Regions from separate parts of the Streptomyces sp. NPDC054863 genome, predicted to be linked through region 1. Evidence: riboswitches for the same ligand, from Rfam matches in the RefSeq annotation. Region 1 holds a riboswitch; the other holds the start of a gene.
What was found. A riboswitch is a leader RNA that binds a small molecule or an ion and turns the genes downstream of it on or off. The one in region 1 is predicted to bind glycine.

Region 1 (4,406 bases):
CGCCGAGGGTCTTGTGCGTCGTCGTGGTGACCACGTGGGCGTGCGGGACCGGGTTGGGGTGCAGCCCGGCCGCGACGAGGCCCGCGAAGTGCGCCATGTCGACCATCAGGTACGCGCCGACCTCGTCCGCGATCTTGCGGAAGGCGGCGAAGTCCAGCTGACGCGGGTAGGCGGACCAGCCGGCCACGATCAGCTTCGGCTGGGTCTCCTTGGCGAGGCGGGCGACCTCGTCCATGTCCACGACGCCGGTCTCGTCGACGTGGTACGGGACCACGTTGTAGAGCTTGCCGGAGAAGTTGATCTTCATGCCGTGGGTCAGGTGACCGCCGTGGGCCAGGCTGAGACCCATGATCGTGTCGCCCGGCTTGATCAGCGCGTGCATCGCGGCGGCGTTGGCCTGGGCGCCCGAGTGCGGCTGGACGTTCGCGTGCTCGGCACCGAACAGCGCCTTGATGCGGTCGATCGCGATCTGCTCGACGACGTCGACGTGCTCGCAGCCGCCGTAGTAGCGGCGGCCCGGGTAGCCCTCGGCGTACTTGTTGGTGAGGACCGAGCCCTGGGCCTCCATGACCGCGACCGGAGCGAAGTTCTCCGAGGCGATCATTTCGAGGGTGGACTGCTGGCGGTGGAGCTCGGCGTCGACAGCGGCGGCGACGTCCGGGTCCAGCTCGTGGAGGGAGGAGTTGAGAAGCGACATCAGGCGAGTCCCTAGGGGGTTCAGGCGATTGAAGTTGCCGGAGCGTTTCAGAGGCCGCTGCGTTTCAGTGGCCGGGGCGCTTCAGGTGCCGGAGCGCTTCAGCTGCCGGAGAGTGCGGAGTACTCCTCGGCGGAGAGCAGGTCGGACGGCTCTTCCGTGATGCGCACCTTGAACAGCCAGCCGCCCTCGAAGGGAGCGGAGTTCACCAGCGACGGGTCCTCCACGACGGCCTGGTTGGCCTCGACGACCTCACCGGTCACCGGGGCGTACAGGTCGCTGACGGACTTCGTCGACTCCAGCTCGCCACAGGTCTCGCCCGCGGTGACCGTGTCGCCGACCTCGGGGAGCTGGGCGAAGACGACGTCACCGAGTGCGTTGGCCGCGAACTCCGTGATGCCGACCGTCGCGACGCCGTCCTCGGACGTCGCGAGCCACTCGTGCTCCTTGCTGTAACGCAGCTGCTGGGGGTTGCTCATGGCTGAATTCTCCTGGATGCGGGGGAGTGCTGAGGAACGGGGTCTTGACAGATGAGACGGGGGTACGCCCCTGAGGATGCGGCGTTCGTCACTTCTGGTGCGTGTGGAGCCTCACCTGTGGTGCTTGTGGAGCGTCACTTCTGGCGCTTGTAGAACGGCAGGGCGACGACTTCGTACGGCTCGTGGCTGCCGCGGATGTCGACGCCGACGCCCGCCGTGCCGGGCGCGGCGAGGGCCGCGTCGACGTACGCCATCGCGATCGGCCTGCCGAGGGTGGGGGACGGGGCACCGGAGGTCACCTCGCCCACGACCTTGCCCTCGTGGACGACCTGGTAGCCGGAGCGCGGGACCCGGCGGCCCTCGGCGATCAGGCCGACGAGCTTGCGCGGCGGGGCGCTCTCGGCGCGCGCGGCGGCTGCCTCCAGGGACGTACGCCCGACGAAGTCGCCTTCCTTCTCGAACTTGACGACCCGGCCGAGACCGGCGTCGAAGGGGGTGAGCTTCGTCGTCAGCTCGTTGCCGTACAGCGGCATGCCCGCCTCCAGGCGGAGCGTGTCGCGGCAGGACAGGCCGCACGGGATGAGGCCGACGCCCGCGCCCGCCTCGGTCAGTGCCTGCCACAGCGCCTCCGCGTGGATCGGCTCGACGAAGAGCTCGAAGCCGTCCTCGCCGGTGTAGCCGGTACGGGCGATCAGTGCCGGGACACCGGCGACGGTGCCGGGCAGGCCCGCGTAGTACTTCAGGCCGTCGAGGTCGGCGTCCGTGACGGACTTGAGGATGCCGGGGGACTCGGGGCCCTGCACGGCGATCAGCGCGTACGCGTCGCGGTCGTCGCGTACGACGGCGTCGAAGCCCTCGGAGCGGGTGACGAGGGCGTCCAGGACGACCTGGGCGTTGCCGGCGTTGGCGACCACCATGTACTCGGTCTCGCCCAGGCGGTAGACGATCAGGTCGTCGACGATGCCGCCGTCCTCCTGGCAGATCATCGTGTACCGGGCGCGGCCGAGGCCGACGGTGCCGATGTTGCCGACGAGGGCGAAGTTGAGGAGGTCGACGGCCTGCGGGCCGGTCACCGTGATCTCGCCCATGTGGGAGAGGTCGAAGAGGCCGGCCCTGGTGCGTACGGCGTTGTGCTCGTCGCGCTCGGAGGCGTACCGCAGCGGCATGTCCCAGCCCGCGAAGTCGGTCATGGTCGCACCGAGCGAGCGGTGCAGGGCATCGAGGGCAGTGAGACGGGGTGCGGTGCTCATGACTGAAGACTCCCAGGGCATGACGACGAGGACTGTCCTCCCCATCTGTCATCGGAACCTGAGAGGTTCGCCGGGGCAACTGCGACCGGCTTGCACCTTGGGTGGGGTCACCGCCCGTGACAGGGGGTGACCCGCTTTTCAGATCTGCCTCGCCCGCGCGGTACGGGGCCTGAGAGATTCAAGGGAGGAGCTTGCTCCTTCGGCGTCCGGGGCACTGGTGTCCCGGACTCTCCCGCGCGGATTCATACGGCCGTTGTGAAGTTGGGTGTGCGCAGGGGCTGCCTGGCGCGCACATCATTGCACGCCCCCTCCGGTCGGCAAATCGCTTGTCCCGCATTACCTTTTCTTTACACTTCTTGGGCAAGGGTGAGTCGTACCCACAGGGGGAGGGGTGAGGACGTTGCAGCAGTCCAGTGCATGTGCCGCTACGGCAGGCGTGGCGGCGAAGCCAGGTCCGGGGGTGACGGCGGGCGTGAGGGCGGTGGGGCCCGTGCCGGTCGTGCGCGATCTGCGGGAGCGGGCCGGGAGGAGTCCGCGCCTGCTGACGTTCGCCGCGGGGGACGTGGTGGTCGTGTCCGGGCTGCCGGGCAGCGGGAAGTCCACCCTGATCCGCAAGGCGGTGGCGGGGGTCCGCACCATCGATTCGCAGGACGTGCGGGAGCGCTGGGACCTGAGAATGCCGCGCGCACTGCCGTACGCCCTCTACCGCCCGCTGGTGCGGATCGCCCACTACGCCGGGCTGCGGCAGGCGCTGCGCTCGGGCGAGAGCGTGGTCGTGCACGACTGCGGTACGCAGGCGTGGGTGCGGCGCTGGCTGGCGCGCGAGGCGCGCAGACGCGGACGCGGGCTGCGGCTGGTCCTGCTCGACGTGACGCCCGAGGTGGCCAGGGACGGCCAGCGCGAGCGCGGACGGGGAGTCTCCGGTTACGCCTTCGCACGGCACCGGCGGGCCGTCGGCACGCTGGTCCGTGACGCCGAGGGCGAGCGGCTGCCCGCCGGGTGCGCATCGGCGGTGCTCCTGGACCGGGAGGCGGCGGGGGCGCTGCGGGAGATCGGCTTCGAGGCGGGCTGAGTGCGGGGTGAGGGGCTGGGCCTGGAGTGAGCGGGCTGGGCCTGGAGTGAGCGGGCTCGGCCTGGAGTGAGCGGGCTCGGCCTGGAGTGAGCGGGCTCTGGGCTCGGGGGAGCGGGCTTGGGGCCGGGGCGAGCAGGGCTGGGGCCGGGTGAGCGGGATGGGGCCCGAGGTGGGTGGGCTGGGGCCGGTGTACGGGCCCTTGCCGTCCGGGGACGGGCCCGGCGATAGGGTCGTTGCGCAGGGCGGGAGCAGCGAGAAGGAGCAGTCCGTGGACATTCCGGAGACGACGGGGCAGTACGACGCGGAAGGCATGGGTCCGGGCATGGGCCAGGCCTCCGGCCACGGCGTGGGCCCGGGCGTGGGCCAAGTCCCCGGGCCCGGCGTGGGTCCGGGAGAAGGCCACGGTGTGGGCCAGGTCCCCGGCCACGGCGTGGGCCAGGTCCCCGGCCCCGGCGTGGGTCCGGGAGAAGGCCACGGTGCGGGTCAGGCCCCCGGCCCCGGCGTGGATCCGGGACACGGCAGCGGCTGGCCGGGGAACGAGCTCGAAGAGGTGCTGGCCGCCTCGCTCGGCAGCCCCGCCGCCGGCGCCCGTCTCGTCGAGACGATCGGCCGCAGCCCCCTGTGGATCCCGCTGCCGAACGGCGGCGGCCCCGACCGGGGACCGCTCGACCTGCCCACCACGGAGATCGACGGACAGGCGTACGTCCCCGTCTTCAGCTCCGAACAGCAGTTCCTGCAGTGCGTGGGCGGCCACATGGCGTTCGCCGTCGCGCCCGCCGTGGAGTTCGCGCGCGGGCTGCCGCCGCAGCTGGGCATCGTCGTGAACCCGGGCGGCAACGTCGGCGCACCGCTGCCGCCGCCCGCCGTCGCCGAACTGTGCAGGACCGGGCGCACGCCGCTGGACGGGCCCG
Region 2 (4,406 bases), on a different contig from region 1:
CTGGTGCCGCGCTTCTCGCTCTACCGGACGGTGAGCGAGCAGGTGATGGAGTTGCTGGGGCAGCTGTCGCCCCTCGTGGAGCCGCTCAGCATGGACGAGGCGTTCGTGGACCTGGAGGCGGGCGGGACGGCCGCCGACACCGAGTCCGCGCGGGAGGTCGGCGAGCGGCTGCGGGAGCGGATCAGGGAGGTCACCGGGCTGAGCGGGTCGGTGGGGCTCGCGGGCTCCAAAATGCTGGCCAAGATCGCGTCCGAGCAGGCCAAGCCGGACGGGCTGGTGCTGATAGCCCCGGGGACCGAGCGGGAGCTGCTCGCGCCCATGTCCGTGCGGATCCTGCCCGGGGTGGGACCCGCGACGGGGGATCACCTGCGGCGGGCCGGGATGACGACGGTGGCCGACCTCGCGGCGGCGGGCGAGGACGAGCTCGTACGGCTGCTGGGGAGGGCGCACGGGGCGTCGCTGTACCGGATGGCCCGGGGGATCGACGACCGGCCCGTGGTGGCGGAGCGGGACGCGAAGTCGGTGTCGGTCGAGGACACCTTTGACGTGGATCTGCACGACCGGGTGCGGGTGCGGTCCGAGGTGGAGCGCCTGGCGGAGCGGTGTGTGCAGCGGCTGCGGGCTGCGGGACGGTCGGGGCGGACCGTGGTGCTCAAGGTGCGGAGGTTCGACTTCTCGACGCTGACGCGGTCGGAGACGCTGCGAGGGCCGACGGACGACACCGGGGTCGTGCGGGAGGCGGCTGCACGGCTGCTGGAGGGTGTGGACACGACGGGTGGGGTGCGGCTGCTGGGCGTGGGGGTGACGGGGCTGGCGGACTTTACCCAGGAGGACCTTTTTGCGCAGGCGGCGCAGGCCGCGCAGGTTGCGCGGGAGTCGGGGGAGGGCGGGGAAATGGCGGCTGGGGTTGATGCGGGGGAGGGGGATTTGGGGCGTACCGGGTTGGCGGATTCTGCGGGGGAGGGTGTTGAGGAGGCAGGGGCGGAGGGGGAGAGGGCCGGGGGTGAGGCCGGGGGCGACGGGGGTGAGCCGGTTGCTGAGCGGCGGTGGCATGCGGGGCACGACGTGCGGCATGCGGAGTACGGCGCGGGGTGGGTGCAGGGCAGCGGGGTGGGGCGGGTGACGGTGCGGTTCGAGGAGCCGGGGTCGCCGGGTCCGGGGCGAGTGCGGACCTTCCGGGTGGACGATCCGGAGTTGGAGGTGGCGGAGCCGTTGCCGTTGGTGGGGGTGCCGGGGGACATGGGGCCTTAAGGAGGTGGGTGGGGCAGCCTGGGCCTTCGGCGGCGGAGGGCGATGGAGGGGCTGGGCGTCGGCGCGGGTGGGGAGCGTCGTGCGGGTGCGGGTGCGGGTGCGGGTGCGGGTGCGGGTGCGGGTGCGGGTGGTGGGGTGTGCGGGGGTGTGGGGGTGGGCGTGATGCGTGCGGGGGGTGGTGGGTCTGTGGTGCGGGTGGGGCGGGTGTGATGCGTGCGCGGTGCGGTGGGGGTGGTGGGTCTGTGGTGCGGGTGGGGCGATCGGGGTGTGGTCGGACCTGGATGAGCTGAAGGCGTACTGGCAGTGCGGTGCGGGTGGGGCGGGGGTGATGCGTGCGTGGTGCGGTGGGGTAGTGGTGATGGGGGGATGGGGCCGTGGGGTGGGGGTGGGTCTGTTCGGAGTGAGGGTGCAGGTGGGTCCGCCGGGTCCGTGAGCTCCCGCCATGCTCTCGGTTTCGGTTGAGGGGGCGGTCCCGTCAGGCTCTCGACCCCGTGCGGGTGGGGGAGATCGGGCTTGTCCCAGGTGGAACGCATGCCCGCAGCGTGGGGGTGCCGTGGGGGTGGCGGTCAGGATTCTCCGTTGGCCAGGGTGCCGAAGTCTTTGTCGGGGGTGGTGGGGGGCGGGGAGTTGAGGCCGTAGTGGTGGTAGAGCTGGAGTTCTTGTTCGGGGGAGAGGTGGCGGCCTACGCCGAAGTCCGGGGCGTCTCTGATCAGGGACTTTTCGAAGGGGATGCGAAGGGTGTTGCCCACGAGGCTGCTGGGTTCCAGGGGGACGAAGGCGTCGCGGGTGAAGAGACCGGTGCGGACGGCTGCCCACTCCGGGATGCCCGTGGCGTCGTCCAGGTAGACCTCGTCCACCGTTCCGATCTTGGTGCCGTTGCGGTCGAATGCTTTGCGGCCGATCAGGCTGCGCGGATCGATGTCGGTCTGCACGGTCGGTCCCTTCAACTGGTCGCAACTGCTGTGTGAACCCCGTAAAACATACGAAAGAGCAGAATTGAGAGCCTGGCCACTCGAGGGATTGCGGCGGGAGTGCGCTGGTAGGCTGGCCGATGGCTGCTGACCCTGTGCGGGAGAGTCCTCCGAGGTGGATTTCGGAGGCGCCGAAGGAGCAACTCCTCCCCGGAATCTCTCAGGCCCCTGTACCGCACGGACGAGGTCACTCTGGAAAGCAGGGCGGGTGGCGGGCACGGCACAGGCCGGTGCGTGATCCTTCCTCACCGACGGTGAAAGTCGGAGCTCCGTACGTGGTGCTCCGGTGAAGCTCTCAGGTTGAGATGACAGAGGGGGAGGCCGTCCGGGTACCCGTGCCGTGGTGCCCCTCGCAGGTCGTGTCAGACCAGGAGGCCTTCCGCAGATGACCGCCAACCGTCGTATTGCGCTCGCAGAGCTTGAGCGTGGAATCCCCTTTGAGCAGCGTCATATCGGACCTGATGGTGAAGCGCAGGCCAAGATGCTCGCGCAGGTCGGGTACGGGTCGCTGGACGAGCTGACCGCCGCTGCGGTGCCTGACGCGATCAAGAACGCCGAGGCGCTGGGCCTGCCGGACGCGCGGACCGAGGCCGAGGTGCTGGCCGAGCTGCGCATGCTCGCCGACCGCAACCAGGTGCTGGCCCCGATGATCGGTCTCGGGTACTACGGGACGTTCACTCCGCCCGTCATCCTGCGGAACGTGATGGAGAACCCGGCCTGGTACACGGCTTACACGCCCTACCAGCCGGAGATCTCGCAGGGCCGCCTTGAAGCGCTGCTCAACTTCCAGACCATGGTGGCCGAGCTGACCGGGCTGCCGACGTCGGGCGCTTCGCTGCTCGACGAGGGCACCGCGGCGGCCGAGGCCATGTCGCTGGCGCGGCGGGTCGGCAAGGTCAAGAAGGGAGTGTTCCTCGTCGATGCGGAAACGCTTCCGCAGACCATTGCCGTGATTCAGACACGGGCCGAGCCGACGGGTGTGGAGGTTGTCGTCGCCGACCTCGCGGGAGGAATCCCGGCCGAGCTCGCCGAGCGCGGTGTGTTCGGTCTGCTGCTGCAGTACCCGGGCGCCTCCGGTGTCGTACGGGACATCAAGCCGGTCATCGACCAGGCGCACGAGCTGGGCGCCATCGTCACCGTCGCCGCGGATCTGCTGGCGCTGACGCTGCTGACCTCGCCGGGTGAGCTGGGCGCCGACATCGCCGTCGGTACGACGCAGCGATTCGGTGTGCCGATGGGCTTCGGCGGACCGCACGCCGGGTTCATGGCCGTACGCGAGAAGTTCGCGCGCAGCCTGCCGGGGCGGCTCGTGGGCGTGTCCGTGGACGCGGACGGAAACAAGGCGTACCGGCTGGCGCTCCAGACGCGTGAGCAGCACATCCGCCGCGAGAAGGCGACCAGCAACATCTGTACGGCGCAGGTGCTGCTGGCCGTCATGGCCGGGATGTACGCCGTCTACCACGGCCCCGAGGGGCTCAAGGGGATCGCGCGGCGGACGCACCGCTACGCGTCGATCCTCGCCGAGGGGCTGCGGGCCGGTGGCGTCGAGGTCGTGCACGGGGAGTACTTCGACACGCTGACCGTACGAGTGCCGGGCAAGGCCGCCGAGGTCGTCGCCGCCGCGCGGGACCACGGGGTCAATGTGCGGCTGGTGGACGCAGACCTGGTGTCCGTGGCGTGCGACGAGACCACTGCTCGGGCCCAAGTGACCGCGGTCTGGGCCGCGTTCGGGGTCCAGGGCGACATCGAGGCGCTGGACGCGGCGGTCGGCGAGGCGCTGCCCGAGGCCCTGCTGCGCACCGACGACTTCCTGACCCACCCGGTCTTCCACCAGCACCGCTCCGAGACGGCCATGCTGCGCTACCTGCGCAGGCTCGCCGACCGCGACTACGCGCTGGACCGCGGCATGATCCCGCTCGGCTCCTGCACCATGAAGCTGAACGCGACGACCGAGATGGAGCCGGTGACCTGGCCGGAGTTCGCCCAGATCCACCCCTTCGCGCCGATCGAGCAGGCCGCCGGCTATCTGACGCTCATCCGTGAGCTGGAGGAGCGGCTCGCCGAGGTCACCGGGTACGACGCGGTGTCCATCCAGCCCAACGCCGGTTCGCAGGGTGAGCTGGCCGGGCTGCTCGCCGTACGGGCGTACCACCGGGCCAACGGCGACGAGCAGCGCACCGTGTG

Region 2: linked by a shared signal. The riboswitch ahead of gcvP (aminomethyl-transferring glycine dehydrogenase) and the one ahead of gcvT (glycine cleavage system aminomethyltransferase GcvT) in region 1 are both predicted to bind glycine.

Annotation. Positions count from the first base shown of each region.
Region 1 covers NZ_JBSGZD010000102.1:2,231-6,636, forward strand. Annotated here, with positions in the region: gene glyA (serine hydroxymethyltransferase) at 1-697, opposite strand, end outside; gene gcvH (glycine cleavage system protein GcvH) at 796-1,173, opposite strand; gene gcvT (glycine cleavage system aminomethyltransferase GcvT) at 1,308-2,423, opposite strand; glycine riboswitch at 2,459-2,571, opposite strand; glycine riboswitch at 2,572-2,668, opposite strand; gene ACWGIG_RS19535 (AAA family ATPase) at 2,815-3,495, shown strand; gene ACWGIG_RS19540 (enhanced serine sensitivity protein SseB) at 3,998-4,406, shown strand, end outside.
Region 2 covers NZ_JBSGZD010000251.1:5,226-9,631, reverse strand. Annotated here, with positions in the region: gene ACWGIG_RS30535 (DNA polymerase IV) at 1-1,251, shown strand, start outside; gene ACWGIG_RS30530 (PRC-barrel domain-containing protein) at 1,818-2,183, opposite strand; glycine riboswitch at 2,311-2,408, shown strand; gene gcvP (aminomethyl-transferring glycine dehydrogenase) at 2,608-4,406, shown strand, end outside.